DNA from 3 places in the Eionea flava genome. Region 1 is predicted to be linked to each of the others. Evidence: predicted binding sites of a transcription regulator. Region 1 holds the regulator's gene; each other region holds the start of a gene.
What was found. Region 1 encodes LexA, which represses DNA repair genes until DNA is damaged. Its sites were predicted from a motif close to ACTGTNTNTANANACAGT; they were not measured.
Positions count from the first base shown of each region.

Region 2: dinB (DNA polymerase IV) is a predicted target of LexA. The motif match lies at 2,808-2,825, and genes of this name have one in related genera.
Region 3: ACZ5O6_RS01200 (putative DNA modification/repair radical SAM protein) is a predicted target of LexA. The motif match lies at 2,901-2,918, and genes of this name have one in related genera.

Region 1 covers NZ_AP036018.1:1,440,995-1,446,350, forward strand. Annotated here, with positions in the region: gene ACZ5O6_RS06335 (hypoxanthine-guanine phosphoribosyltransferase) at 1-373, opposite strand, end outside; gene nagZ (beta-N-acetylhexosaminidase) at 409-1,449, opposite strand; gene lexA (transcriptional repressor LexA) at 1,776-2,390, shown strand; gene ACZ5O6_RS06350 (hypothetical protein) at 2,472-2,942, shown strand; gene topA (type I DNA topoisomerase) at 3,062-5,356, opposite strand, start outside.
Region 2 covers NZ_AP036018.1:1,736,120-1,741,475, forward strand. Annotated here, with positions in the region: gene ACZ5O6_RS07580 (methyl-accepting chemotaxis protein) at 1-1,439, shown strand, start outside; gene dinB (DNA polymerase IV) at 1,617-2,672, opposite strand; gene ACZ5O6_RS07590 (hypothetical protein) at 3,049-3,474, shown strand; gene ACZ5O6_RS07595 (hypothetical protein) at 3,722-4,474, shown strand; gene ACZ5O6_RS07600 (hypothetical protein) at 4,633-5,319, opposite strand.
Region 3 covers NZ_AP036018.1:264,196-269,551, forward strand. Annotated here, with positions in the region: gene rsgA (small ribosomal subunit biogenesis GTPase RsgA) at 79-1,161, opposite strand; gene orn (oligoribonuclease) at 1,313-1,855, shown strand; gene ACZ5O6_RS01195 (SOUL family heme-binding protein) at 1,966-2,667, opposite strand; gene ACZ5O6_RS01200 (putative DNA modification/repair radical SAM protein) at 2,954-4,237, shown strand; gene ACZ5O6_RS01205 (TIGR03915 family putative DNA repair protein) at 4,277-5,158, shown strand; gene ACZ5O6_RS01210 (hypothetical protein) at 5,190-5,356, opposite strand, start outside.

The DNA of each region.
Region 1 (5,356 bases):
CCGACTTTACTGATAACGCACCTTCATCCTTACAGTAACGAGCAATATGCTTGAGCGTAACACCTTCATCAAAAATATCATCAACGAGCAATACATGTCGCCCCATTAACGACTTATTAGGATGAGCTAGCCAAGCAATCTCACCACCCGCAGTATGCTCGCCGTAACGTGTCGCATGGCAGTAATCTGCTTCTAATAAAAAAGCAAATTTGGGCAGCAAATGCCCCATAGTCACAACAGCACCATTCATCACACCGATAATAAGAGGATTTTTATCGATATAGTCTTGTGAAATAGTAAGAGCCATGGCGTCGAGCGCTTCATTAATTTGTCGAAGATTAAATAACTCTTCCGCCTCTTCTAATAAAGCCATAGATTTTTGCCTTTCTTTTCGCAGTAATAGAGTCATTATGATGCTGTACCGGTTGTCATTGCATTAAGAATGGCCGCGGTTTTTATATAGCGGCTATTAGTTTTTAAAGCGCTTACACTCCAACGCTTGAGGGCTTTCATCTTCATAATACGCTCTCGACTTTGCTCAACATGAGTTAAGGACTGATAGTTTTCAAGAGTGCCTAAAGTACTTAAAGCCCCCTCCCGGTTATTACAAACAAGCACCATGTCACAGCCAGCCTCTAACGCAGAAATAGCACGATCGCCATAGCTACCGGCAACAGCCGCTCCCTCCATAGTGAGATCATCACTAAATACCACACCATCAAAAGCTAGCTTTTGTCGTAAAACATTTTGTAGCCAGTGCGATGAAAAACCGACCGGATGTTTATCAACATTGGGGAAAATAACATGCGCAGGCATCACCGCTTGTAGCTGGGGTAATAAGTCCGCAAATGGAATCAAGTCATGGTGACAAATTTCATCCCAGCTGCGATTATCGATAGGTGAGACAAGATGGCTGTCACCGACTACACTGCCGTGCCCAGGAAAGTGTTTACCCGTCGTTGCCATCCCCGCATCTCTCATGCCACGCATCCAAGCACCGGCAAGCAATGTCACCTCTTCAGGTTTGGGAGAAAAAGAGCGGTCAGCAATAACATCGCACTGCTTATCGTCGACATCTAAAACCGGCGAAAAGCTAATATCTACCCCCACGGATAATAATTCAACAGCCATTAACCACCCACAATTCTCAACCAATGCTAATGCTGCTTGTGAATTCTTACGAAACAGTGGCAAAAAACGCTGCATCGCGGGTAAACGAGTAAAGCCTTCTTTAAAACGCTGTACACGCCCTCCTTCTTGATCGACAGCAATAAGAATATCCGGCCTGCATTGACGAATATCTTTGCTCAATGCTGCTATTTGTTCCGGTGATGAATAATTTCGAGAAAAGTAAATAACACCACCAACGAGAGGGTGCGCAAGTAAATTTTTATCATCACTAGTAAGTGCCGTTCCTTCAATATCAATAATGACTGGGCCAAGAGACATAAAAAACCATTTATTATTTTAGTGGAAAGGAAACATACGTTTCTGCATGCCTAGTGTCAACTGCAATAATAGAGGATTGTAAAGACAGCATTGGCGTTACAGACCGCAAACTGTCTCATACCAATCGGCAACATGTAACGGTTCATATAAAAAGTGCCCAAAGGATAAAAAAATAAAATATTTGCACCCCTGTATAAAACACTGTATAAAGCTAACTACTGTATAAAAAAACATGCACTCATTGATGATTTAGTGCTCAAAAGCATACTGAAATCAATAAGCGTATCGAATAACGGCCTCACAAAACTGTGAACTTGGAGCAACACATGATTAAGCTAACATCTCGACAAGAACAAGTGCTTATGTTGATCAAACAGAATATCGAAGAAACGGGTTACCCCCCTACCCGTGCTGAAATTGCGAAATCATTAGGGTTTAAGTCAGCTAATGCTGCGGAAGAGCATTTGCGAGCATTGGCTCGTAAAGGTGCCATTGAAATGGTGCCCGGTGCATCGCGTGGTATTCGTCTACCCGTAGACGAAACCGCAAACGATCCAGGCATTCCTATTGTTGGGCGGGTAGCAGCGGGTAGCCCCATCCTTGCGGAAGAACATGTGCAAGACCACTGCAGTATTCCTCGTGAGTTTTTTCAGCCGAGTGCCGACTATTTTTTAGAAGTTAACGGTGAAAGCATGATTGACGTCGGTATATTTGACGGAGACTTACTTGCTGTGCATCAAACACAACAAATCAGCAACGGACAGATTGTTGTTGCCCGTATCGGTGAAGAAGTAACAGTGAAACGGTTTCAACGAGAAAACAATAGCAAAATCGTCCACTTAATCGCAGAAAACCCTGAGTTTGAGCCCATCATTGTCGACTTAGAACAAGAGTCTTTCACTATCGAAGGATTAAGTGTTGGCGTTATCAGACGTAGTTAATCGTTAAACCTTATAGGATATTTGCCAAGGAGTGGGAAAAAGTACACAAAGCAGCCGGACATAATACAAGGCGGGAAACCCATGAATTTTGCAGCAGCAACACTAAACACATCGCCAGCTTTTACCCATACAGGCATTTATACTCAACATGTTAATAGCCAAACAGAAGGCGCTTATTCTCGCGGTCAACATAGAGCAATATCCGAAATTATTGTGCCGAATTTTACTGACAACCGCGTCATCACAAACTCGATTGTTGCTTCGCTAACTCAACAACCAAATAAACGATGGATCACATGGATAACCTCAGCGCGAATAGACAAGCAGCAACTGCTATCACTAGGAGCTAATGTTTCTTCTTTACGTATTGTGTACGTTGAAAACCGCGAAGATGCCCGCTGGATTATTTGGCAAGCATTATCACAAGGCACAAGTACACAAGTGATTGCTGAACAAGAATGCTTCTCCGCATCGGATGTATTAGCCATGGAAAGTGCGGCTCAACAAGGCAACTGCAATGGCGTGCTAGTCAGTATCGGACGAGGCAAATAATTGGCGACCTCGTCCAAATAACCTGCTTTTACCCATGATTCTATAGAAACAGCACGTTAACCCACAAAAAGCATCGTTAAGCACGCCTGCTTTTAGTCATTAACTTTATTGGTTAGAGCCTACTTTTTAGGCGCGGCCTTTTTCTTTACTGCGGCCTTCTTTTTAGGGCTTGCTTTCTTTTTAGGCGCAGCCTTACGCTTCACCGGTGCTGCTGTCGCCACCCATTTCCCGCCTTCATAGAAAGCCTTCCACCCGGTTGCCTTACCATCAATCTCTGACTGCACATACTGCTCTTTTGTTTTTCGACTGAAGCGTATTAACGTTGGGTTACCGGCATCGTCTTCCACCGGTGCAGAAAATAAGAAGGCATATTTAGGATCAATTTCGTCCTTATGAGGGATAATTTCTGAGACTAATGGCGCGCGAGTTTCTCTATTTTTGGGAAATTGACTGGCCGCAAGGAATAATCCACTCGCGCCGTCACGTAATATATAAGTATCATCGACTTTGATACAAGCGAGCTCTGGCATAGGCACCGGATCCATCTTGGGTGGCGCAGCCTCACCACTACGTAGCAACTTACGAGTGTTCTTACACTCTTCGTTTGTGCAACCAAAATACTTACCAAAGCGTCCAGTTTTAAGCTGCATGTCATTACCGCACTTATCACATTCAAGCACTGGCCCTTCATAGCCTTTGATTTTAAACGTGCCCGTCTCCACCTCATAACCTGCGCAATCGGGGTTATTACCACAAATGTGCAATTTACGCGTTTCGTCTAACAAGTAGCTATCCATTGCGGTGCCGCAAATACTACAACGGCGTTTATTAATAAGCTGCCTAACCTCAGCTTCTTCAGCTGCCGCTTCATCGCTATCGTTACCCGTATCAACGCTGACAGCCTCATCACCTGAAACTAAGTTCATCGTCGTCTTACAACGTTCTTTTGGCGGTAAGCTATAGCCAGAACACCCCAAAAAGACCCCAGTGCTTGCCGTACGAATTTGCATTGGGCGGCCGCAACTTGTGCAGGGAATATTAGTTTCTGTTGGTGTATTCGCCCGCATACCTGAATCGGCTAATTGTGCTTGCTCTAACTTTTGAACAAAATCTTGATAGAACTGATTGAGCAGGTCACGCCAATGGGTATCGCCATCAGCAACATCATCAAGTGCAGCTTCCATTTTGGCAGTAAAACCATAATCTAGAAGATCACTAAAGTTTTCAACGAGGCGATCAGTGACAATATCCCCCATCTTATCGGCAAAGAATCGACGATTTTCAACATGCGCATAACCACGATCCTGAATAGTCGAGATAATGGAGGCATAGGTCGATGGGCGGCCAATCCCCTGTTTTTCTAATTCTTTCACTAAACTCGCTTCGGTATAGCGTGCCGTCGGTTTGGTAAAATGCTGTTTGGGCTCCAACTGTTTTAAATCTAATACATCGCCTACGGCTACATTGGGTAACAATACATCATCATCTTTTTTACCCGCTGGAGGCTGCACACGCATAAAACCATCAAAACGAATCACTCGACCTCGTGTACGCAACTCAAAATCGCCCGCCTCAATCACAACCGATGTACTAGTAAATTCCGCACGAGTCATTTGGCAAGCAACAAACTGCTGCCAAATTAAAGCATATAAACGCTCTGCATCACGCTCCATACCACTCAACTGAGTTGGCGACACCGTGACATTAGACGGGCGAATAGCTTCGTGAGCCTCTTGCGCCCCTTCTTTGCTGGAGTAATTAATAGCGGATTCAGGTAAATATTTTTTACCATAATTCTCTAAAATATAATCTCGACAGGTTGCCACGGCCTCTTGACTAAGATTGGTTGAGTCCGTACGCATATAGGTAATGTAGCCCGCCTCATATAAGCGCTGAGCCATCATCATGGTTTTTTTAACCCCAAACCCAAGGCGAGTACTGGCCGTTTGCTGTAATGTTGACGTGATAAATGGCGCGGAGGGCTTTGAGCTCGTTGGTTTATCATCGCGCTTTACAACAGTGAATGTCGACGTCTCTAACTCGGCAACAGACCCCATGCAATCGTCTCGACTCGTTGGTCGAAAAGCGTTACCTTGATGCTTCTTCACTTCACAACGCACAGCCGCTTTGTCAGGGGTGAGCAACGAAGCAAACACATCCCAGTATTCTTCTGGCACAAAAGCACGTATTTCCCGCTCACGCTCAACCACTAAACGCACAGCGACAGACTGAACACGCCCTGCGGATAAACCGCGAGCAATTTTTTCCCATAACAGCGGAGACACCATATAACCAACAACACGATCAAGAAAACGCCTTGCCTGTTGGGCATCTACACGATGCTGGTCGAGATAACCTGGTGTTTCGAATGCTTTTTGAATCGCACTCTTGGTAATTTCGTTAAATACTACACG
Region 2 (5,356 bases), 300 kb from region 1:
GCGAAACCATGTTAGTTGGGGCTGATGGAATAGCGCGCAGTAATATCCGCACGATAATTGAAGACTTGCCCGGGTTTATTAAACTTGCACGTGATTTAAAATTAACAACAAGCGATAAAATTGATCGTATGGAGCAGCTCGAAACCAATATCGGGTTACTCGACCTTAATAATCCCGCAGTAGATCGGGCCAAAGCAGGTGACGTAGGCACCATGCACTACATCAAGTACACAGGCGAAGAAGTACTCGTCGCTTATGCTCCTGTCAAAGTGCTCAATCAAAAATGGATTATTTTGAGCGAAATGGACTTGGCCGAGGCCGTATTACCCACTCAAGAATTATTAGGAAAAATTAATTCTACCGCGATATTTACCGCTTTAATTGCGATTGTTCTGTCACTCGGCGCTATTTATGTATTTGCTAAAATCTTAATGAAACCGTTACACCGCATGATAGACCTAGTACGTGACCTCGCGAAAGGAGATGGCAACCTATGTAGCCGACTTGAAAACAATAGCGAAGATGAAACCGGTATATTGTCTGGATTAATTAATGAATTTATTGAAAAAATTCAACAATTAGTCGCCAGTATTAGTGTAGAAGCAAAAAGCCTAAAACAGGTTGCTGAAACGATGGAAGCCATCGCCCAAGACAATGCCAGTGGTGCTGAACAGCAATATATTTCTTCTCAACAAGTGAACCAATCTATCGTTGAAATGAGCTTAGCGGCTAATGAATCTGCCGAGAGCGCCACCAGTGCCGAGCAAGCCGCCTCGCAGGCAATGGTTGCGACAAACCACGGTACCGAAATTATGGGACTAACGTCTAACTCTATTCAGACAGTGGCAAGTAATGTAGAAGAAGCCGTGACTATTATTCGCGAATTAGAACATACCAGCGAAACCATTGGCTCGGTAGTCGGAGTCATCAATGGTATCGCCGAACAAACGAATTTACTCGCACTCAACGCCGCTATCGAAGCTGCACGTGCAGGAGAGCAAGGCCGTGGCTTTGCGGTAGTTGCCGACGAGGTAAGAGCACTAGCTAGCCGCACACAAGAATCTACCCTTGAAATTAATAGCATTATTGAAAAGCTACAGCAAAATGCCAATACTGCCGTTAATGTAATGAACAATGGACACGATGCCGTTAACAGCTGTGTTGAAGAAGCTGAGAAAGCACAAGAGGCATTACAGTCAATTCAAACGCAGATTAGCGACATTAATGCCATGAATTTACGCATCGCCACTAGTGCCGAAGAACAAAGCGCCGTAAGTGAAACGGTGAAAGGAAATGTAGAAGAAATCGCCCAAATTTCTACTAAAAACAATGAAGGCGCAACAATGGCTATCGAAAAAACCCGAGAAATGTCTGCCTCTATAGATACATTAAATGACGCTGTAGGCCAGTTTAGTATTGATGAGTGTGATATTCGATAACTCATTACAAGTAGACTTGATTTATTAGTTCTTAAAGAGATAGCTATCCAGGATATTGTGACCTCTCAATGTTTTTACTAACATAAGAGAGGCCGCAATATAGCAACAATGCTTTACACAAAGTCGGTACACTTAAATGCCCCTCTTTAGCGTCACTGGCATAAACTCAAACAAGTGTTAATCAAACAGTTTTAATTGATCATACCCAGTAGTACCTGCTGAGAAACGAACACCTATACCCAGTAATCTGATGGCTTTTTTATATCTTTGCCAGCCTTGTTTAAACAAAGATTGACACAATTCAATCGATAATTGTTGGCTTTGTATTTCTATTGACGTTTTAGAGAAATCATCAAATGTGATTTTAATGAAGACTTTAACAAAGTGCTGCTGATCATTAGGAAGGCGCTCAATACGTGTTAATAACCGTTCTCGTAATTGACCTATCTCATTCAAGCTATTTATCCATTGAATATTACTCTCTAGCGTTTTCTCAACACTAAGAGACTTTCTATCTGGATTTGGGTTTACACTACGATCATCAATTCCCTGAGATAAATCATAAAGGCGCTGACCAAACTTACCCAATACCTGAGTAAGAGCAGGTATTTGATAATGGACAATATCCGAGCACTGATAGATTCCCATATTATTTAATTTTGCTAGGGTCTTTTTACCCACACCAGATATACAGCTCACGGGTAAATTTTTCATAAAAAAAGGAATGCGTGATGGTTCTATCACTGTCAATCCATCAGGCTTCTTCCACTCACTCGCAACTTTAGCCAAAAATTTATTAGAGGATACCCCTGCTGATATAGTAATGCCCACTTCTGATCTTACCCGTTGGCGAATCTCTTTAGCTATTAACGTTGCACTCCCGTTACATTTTCCACTTGCTGAAACATCTAAAAATGCTTCATCCAGTGATAGACTCTCTACAAGATGCGTATAATCCTTGAATATTGATATTAGCTGTTGAGCCGCCGCACGATATTTTTCCATATTATGCGGAACAATGTGTAAATGTGGGCATAATTTTTTTGCATAGGCAGAGGCTATAGCTGATCGAACACCGAATATTCTTGCCTCATAATTACAGGTTGCAATCACCCCTCGGCGTGAAGGGTCACCACCAACAGCTAAAGGAATCCCCCTGAGGGAAGCATGATCTCGCATCTCTATAGCCGCAAAAAAACAATCAGCATCGCAGTGAATAATTTTTCGTTGCAAAAAATATTTTCTCCTACTAGTTTGTTACCTTATTTCTACTCCACTAAAAATGGAATCTAGTGATCGAATACCATTTATTGATGCCATTATTTAAAAATAGAACTAAGTATAAAGTCACAAATGGCCCACATGAAAACTGTATATAAAAACAGTGTAATTTATCATGGCGTATAGTAGAAGAGCCAATTACACTGAGCCCTTAAAAACAATTAATCTTATTTAAGAAATACCTGACTAAATCTGAATTCAGCCTTCTTTAAAGTAAAGTGGGCCGTTATCAAGAAAAATGATTTTAATAATAGAAAAAGCCGTAATAACTTGATCAGAGATCACTTAAATATCTCGTTTAAAACAGTAACCAAGGAGTACTAGCGAAATGACCGACACTACCAACGTGAATACATGGAGCCCTGAACAATCTACACAAGCAAGTACAAATAAGTACTGCATAAAGAATGACTTTTTATTACGTACCATTAACTTTATGCTGGATAAAAACGGCTGTGACATTCGTTCCTTTTTAACACCTCAGGAGCAAGAACAGCACCGTGCCATCATGCAGCAACCTAAGGCGCTCTGGATAACTATCAGTGAAGGCTTATCTAACGAAGCGATTATCGCACTCATTAAATTTTTTACATTAGCTGAAATGCAATACTCCCAATGGCGAGCTGATGAGTTATCCCCTGTTATTGGCCTGACAAGAGGTTTAAAAAAAAAGGGCGAAAAGATAGACCGCGAATTACTTACGTGGATAAAAAAAGAAAGTGATAATAAGTTTTTACCTAATGGTCCATTATGAAACGATAAGTAAACAATGAATTCTTTGCACGTTTAGGTAAATTTTTCAAAAAGTACTAAAATTTATTCATTACAAAGCCTAGTTTTGATATTTATTCACCAAAAACATGTTTTTTTTATCAAAAAAACGAAAAAAACGAAAAAAACGATGAATTTTTCTTGCAAAATATTTATTCTGCTATTATTAGCTGTATAATTCGCGTTGTTCAGAATTTATCATTAATACAACCCAACATAGGAAATTTTCCATGGCCGTATCTAAAAAAGCAGCTGATCCTGTAAAAGAAATTGCATCATCTATCGCTAAACTAGAAAAACAACTAGCTTCTGCACAACAGAAACAATTAGCTTCGCTAAAGAAAGAAATTACAAAAAATTCTAAATCTGTTGCTGATGCGACCAAAAAATCAAAAGCAGCGGCTGCAAAAGTGAGTGCACTCGCTAAAAAGAAAAAAACAGCGGCTACAGCTAAACAAGCCATCGTCGCTAAAAAGGCTGTCGTTGCAGCTAAAGCGAATACCGAACAAGCAAAAGCTGCTCTTGCTAAAGCTAAAACTGACCTACAATCACTGTCTGCAGAAATAAAAGAAGCTGATGCAATTAACAAATCTGTCGCTAAAGCTAAAGCAGCCCTAGCTAAGAAGAAAGCTGCAGCAGAGAAGAAAGCTGTAGCAAAAGCCAAAGTAGCGGCTAAAAAAGCAGCGGCACGTGAAAAGGTAGCTGCCAAGAAAGCTGCTGCTAAGGCCAAATTAGCAGCAAAAAAAGCAGCGGCTAAAGCTAAGATAAAAGCTAAGAAAGCAGCAGCTAAAGCCAAAGCAGCCGCTAAAGCCAAAGCAGCGAAAGAAAAGGCAGCCGCTAAAAAAGTAGCCGCTAAAGCTAAAGCAGCAGCAAAAAAGCTAGCCGCTAAAAGCAAAGCTAAAAAGGCGGTCAAAAAACCTGTAAAGAAAACCGCTAAAAAAGCAGCTAAGAAAACAGTAAAGAAAGCATCTAAAAAGAAATAACGATTAAGCAAGTTCTAAAAAACCGCGTTTATATCACCATATAGACGCGGTTTTTTTATGTTTTTCATATACTTACAGAGTCATGAAAGCCAATGCCAACTTACTAATCATTAGCTATTTAGACAATACGTACAACAAACAAGCAATCACTAGAAATACTACAAAGGGCGAATAGAAACATTACATTTTTCTAGGTTATGTATACTTGCCGTTGCCAAATAATTTAATACCGTTTTTTTTGAGCTTAATGTTTGAAACTCAATATAATAGATATATTCACCCACTTCATTGACATCTGGCTCTGGTGGCATTTCAGAGATTACCTTGGCATTAGTAAATAAATTGGCTTTTCGGGTAAATACCTCCTCACATATCCCCCAGTACTGCTCTTTTTCTTTCTCTTTTCTTAACTTTTCTTTGAGTAATTCAGCTTGTCTCTCAAGCTCTTCTTCTATCTTTTTTTGCTTTATCCACTCTTCTAAAGAGTTTGTTACATGTAATGTGTGCGCATTAACATTAAGGGTAAACAGGCGCCTTTCTTGTGTCCTACAGCGAAACGTAAAGATAATATTTCGCATCGAGGATTCACTTTCATTTAAGGAGCCATCGATAAATTGATAACAATAATCATTGTTATGGGCTTTATCGGCGGCAGTCAACATTTCGGGGTAATACTGCTGGTAAGAAATAGGGAGCCAAAGCCGCTTTTGCTTTATTTGTTCATCTTGAGAATCATTAGTTTCTGCTATTGCCTGCTGGGGCAATGCGAACAATAATAAGTACGCATATAGTACGATAGAATGAGTAATACGCTGTGTTAAACAACTAAAATAAACAACAATCACAAGTAACTACACCACTTCGGTTAGATATAACTATCAT
Region 3 (5,356 bases), 1.2 Mb from region 1:
ATTATCGGAATGTTACTCGCTAAACACTCCTATAAATATAGCCTATAGTGAGATATTCGTTGTGTTTTTTAGAGGCTCCTATAGCTTATCGATGGTGTCCCTGAGATTGAAGTAGCTTTCCATACGCCGATCATTGACTCGCCCTTGTGCGTGGGCATCTAAAATGGCGCATTTTGGTTCGTGCCGGTGTTTACAATCACGAAATTTACAGCGGCCGATGTAGTCTCTCAGTTCAACAAACCCTTCTAAAATAGTTTCTTCATCCATGTGCCACAAGCCAAACTCACGTATTCCTGGAGAGTCAATTAATTGCCCTCCGTTTTCGCCATCGATAGAAGGAAAGTGAAATAATTGAGCGGTGGTGGTGGTGTGTGTGCCTCGCTGCGTAGCAGCCGACAATGCGCCGACTCGTAAATCTTGACCGGGTAATAAACGATTAATAAGTGAAGACTTACCAACGCCGGACTGGCCGACAAATACCGTTGTTTTGCCTTTTAAGAATTGTTTGAGGTTATTTAAGCCATCCTGTTCTGAAGACGAATCCTCTACTGTAGAGGCGAGCGTTGAGGTGTAAATAACCTCATAGCCGAGGCTGCGATACATCAGGCTGATGTCATCTAAAATATGTCGGTTTTTATCGTCAATCAGATCCATCTTGTTTAATAGTATTACTGGTTTGATGCCAATGGCTTCTGCTGCGACTAAGTAGCGGTCAATCAAAAAGGTATGCGGGCGGGGAAATGGTGCAACGACCACCAGAATATTATCAATATTGGCAGCAATGGTTTTCATCTCACCATGAGGGTCAGGACGAGATAGCGCTGATGTTCGTGGTTGTACAGCGACGACGACACCGGTTGGATCTGCATCTCGCCAAACGACATGATCTCCGGTCACGAGTGAACCCAAATGTGTACGCATATGACAGCGTTTCTTGGGGAGTAGCGAGTGCTCTGTAATCCCCTCTGACAGGGAGAGCGTTTGAATTTCAACTTGAGTGCCGTAGTGAGCAATCACTAAGCCTTCCTGTTCGGGGCCTAAGTGGCCGTCTTCTTCTTTGGTGTCAATCTGTGCATTTTTACGTTCGGCACGTTCGGCACGTTCTTGTTGAACCTTCTCTATACGCCATGCCTGCTTTCTAGTTAGTTTGCGCTTACTCATAAAAAAGCTCGATCATGGCGAACTCGGCTACAGCGAATGGAGTACGTTGAATGTTATCAAGAGAATCATTGGTAATAGGTTCAACTGGATTTATAAGCATATATCGGTAACATGGTAATGAAGTAAACACTGCACAGGATGATACGCGAATATGCTACACGAAGATAACCTGATTTGGATTGACCTAGAAATGACCGGGCTATACCCCAACGATGATGTCATCATAGAAATTGCCACTATCGTTACTGATAGCAATCTCAATGTACTGGCAGAAGGCCCAATGCTAGCCGTTCATCAATCGAATGAACGTTTAGCCGCCATGGATGAGTGGAATACGAACCAGCATGGAAAATCAGGCCTGACCGAGCGTGTACGTAATAGCACCATTACCGAAGCTGACGCAGAACAACAAACCATCGCTTTTCTTAAACAATGGGTGCCGGCAGGCAAATCCCCCATGGCGGGTAACTCGATCTGCCAAGATCGACGTTTTCTTGCCAACTACATGCCCGAGTTAGAAAATTATTTTCACTACCGTAACTTAGATGTCAGCAGTGTGAAAGAACTCGCACGCCGCTGGAAACCTGAGGCTCTCAATGGCTTTAAAAAATCTGGCGCGCACTTAGCAATGGATGATATTCGCGATTCTATTAACGAGTTAAAACACTACCGAGAAACATTTTTTGCCGTGTAATTGTTGGCAGGCAAATCGGAATACTACCCCGGTTGCCTTCATTGCTTGCAACCTTTGCGGCATTGGGCAAGCGAGTGGTAATGGCGAATTGAGATTTGCTTAAATCCGTTTTAACGACTGGGTTCGTACCTCACGATCACTTCATTGCGACGTAGAAAAGGCAGTGCCCATGGTGGGTTGTAGCGTGCGAGTGCCGGAGTGCTTATTGGAGTGATATTTTTTTCGGCGAGCCATGCTATCAAGCGTTCTGTTTTTTCGGCGACTTTTTTCTCTCCGGTAAAGCCAGAGAACCGCAGTGTTGCATAATAGGTTTCAGGTATTTCTGTGAGCATAACGGCTGGATTATTTGGAATGGGGAGGCTTGTCATGGTGTATTTACTTGGCATCACAAAATGTACCCGCCACTGTTGATCTACGCTTTCTGATATGAGCTTAACGGTCACCGGTGCTGTCATATCGATAGCGGAGGACGCAGAGTGATTGGCATCACTGTGGCGGGTGATTGTGACGGGTGCAGTCATGCTAATGGTCGTGTTGTTTGTATCCTCTTCGGTAGTTGATTCCTCTTTAGTTCCATTTTCGTTAGAAAATCGCACGGTGTTATTACCAAAAATATAATCTGCAATAAGTTTAAAGCCTTTGTTGCTGGCCTTATCCATATCCCCTGATACGGTGGCTTCGGCAATAATCATGGGTGCGTAACGGCGCAATTCGATATTTTCATCAGTGCCTAACACGGTGTACTGTGGTTCTTCTATTGCCATTGCCTTGCCTGTCGATAATAGTCCAAATAGAAAGCAGGATAGAATCATTATCGGGCTTACCTTAGTTTCTCGTTTCCCTGCTTTTTTCTCTTTTCTGCCGTTGTGTATCTCGCGGTATGAGCCTGTGGTGATCATAGGTGTTCTACTCCGATGCTCTAAGCATTTTCAAGTGGCTTTTTACCTAGTTTCTTTGAGTTGCTTGCTTAAACTATTTGCTTTTACGTAAATACTTCTCAAATAGCTGATGATTGAGCGAACGAAGGTATTTACTTGACTAAAATACTGTATATAACCACAGTTATTGGTCAGTTTAGTCAATAATGAGCAGTCAGCCATGAAACTACAACAAAAACTCGCGATTTTGGCCGATGCTGCGAAGTACGACGCGTCTTGTGCCAGTAGCGGTTCGACGAGTAAAAATTCGCGTAAAGGTAAAGGCGTTGGTTCAACCTCCAGTGGTATGGGTATTTGTCACAGCTATACACCTGATGGCCGCTGTGTATCTCTTCTAAAAATTCTACTGACTAATTTTTGTATTTATGAGTGTAGTTACTGTATTAATCGTGCCTCAAGCCCTGTTGAGCGCGCGCGTTTCACGGTCGACGAGGTGGTTAACCTCACTATTGATTTCTATAAACGCAATTATATAGAAGGGCTATTTTTAAGTTCTGGCATCATTCAATCGTCCGACTACACCATGGAGCAATTGGTGAGTGTGGCGCGTGAGTTGCGAAAAACGCATGATTTTCGTGGGTACATACACTTAAAAACTATTCCCGATGCCAGCCCCGAACTCCTGCGTATGGCGGGTTTGTACGCTGACCGTTTAAGCATTAATGTCGAGTTACCTTCTAAGCAATCATTGGCGCTGTATGCACCCGAGAAAAATCCGGTGACTATCAAGCAGTCAATGGGTACGTTGCGTGATCATATTGATGAATCAAAAGAGAGTCGTAAAAAGAGTAAGATAATCACATCAGCCCCTCATCGTAAACGTAAACCCTCTTCTCAATTTATGTATTCGCCTGCAGGGCAGAGTACTCAAATGATTGTAGGGGCAGACCAATCGTCTGATGCAAAAATTTTAACATTAGCCAATAATTTATACGGCAAATATCACATGCGCCGTGTGTATTATTCGGCGTTTAGTCCTATCCCACATGCTGCGCATCAACTGCCCGCGCAGTCACCCCCTCTATTGCGTGAGCATCGTCTTTATCAAGCCGATTGGTTACTGCGCTTTTATGGTTTTGATGTGTCAGAAATTGCTTCTACGGGGGCGTCTGCTAATGACGGTATGTTGGATTTAGATGTTGATCCTAAGTTAGCGTGGGCTTTGCGTAATCGTCATATTTTTCCGGTTAATATTAATACTGCACCACGGGAAATGTTATTACGTGTCCCCGGTATTGGTGCGATTGGTGCGCATAAAATTATTCAGTCCCGTCGTTTTAAAAAATTACGGATAGCCGATATTGCTAAATGCGGTTTATCGATTAAAAAAATTGAGCCATTTATCGAGGCGGCCGATAATAATTCGGCAAGCCACCTCTTAGAAGACGACAATCTAAAACAGTATTTTATGAAAAAAGAATCCGCTCAAATGGCACTGTTTTAGATATGGAGATATTCATCACGGCGAGTCATTCGATATATTATGATCGCAATTAAAGTCGATACATTACATGAATGGCGCATGCAGGCCCGTGAACTATTAAAACGCGGAATTATGCCGCAAGATGTTGCGTGGGAGAATAAACAGCAAAGCCTATTATTAGGTGCCGACCAACAGCAGTTAATTAATCAGCCGATTATTCATCAACAATTGGCGATACCGTCAGCCTTTTTCAATCTAGCTAACAATGTGGCCTGCTTTCGCGATGATCGTAAGTGGAGCTTGCTTTACAGTGTGGCGTGGCGGCTATTATTTGAAGATAAACAACTACTGGGAATGGCGATCGATAAACAGGTGTCAGAATTGCTTGCGATGCAGAAATCAGTAGCAAGAGATAAACATAAAATGGCGGCTTTTGTACGCTTTAAACGTGTTGATGTATTAGAGCACGAACCTGCTCAGCAAGGTGATAATTACGCGCATTATGTTGCATGGTTTGAGCCTGAACATCTCATCGTTATGGATAAATCCCCTTTTTTTGTTCGTCGCTTTAGTAATATGAGTTGGTCAATACTAACTCCAGATCTTTGTGCTCACTGGGATCAGCGAGAACTCACGTTTACTCAAGGTATCTCTCGACCACCGAGTATTGCTGATGATTTGGAAAAACTATGGCTGACCTATTATCAACATATCTTTAACCCCGCACGGGTGAAGGTAAAAGCAATGCAATCTGAAATGCCTAAAAAATATTGGAAAAACTTGCCGGAATCTCATCTGATTAAATCATTACTCAGAGACGCAAGTTATCAAGAAATGGCAATGCTAGACAATGTTTGTGATGAAGATAAAAACCAAATTACTGAATCATTGTTTGTGAAAGAAAAGCAAGCCGAATTGCATCGAAAACGTCAGTCTTCATAGTGTTGCGAGCGGATAGAGAAGAAATTTTTATCTAGCTTATTTTGCAACGTTGAATTAATAGGTTGATTAAGGTTTGCGTTTGATTCGGCTCTGTTTTTAAAGGTAAAGGGATCCAGCTGATGTTATTTTCTTCACTATTTCCGTTTTTTTTCTGAGAAATTTGATAGATCTCTTTTTTACTTTCGCTAGTTTTTAATA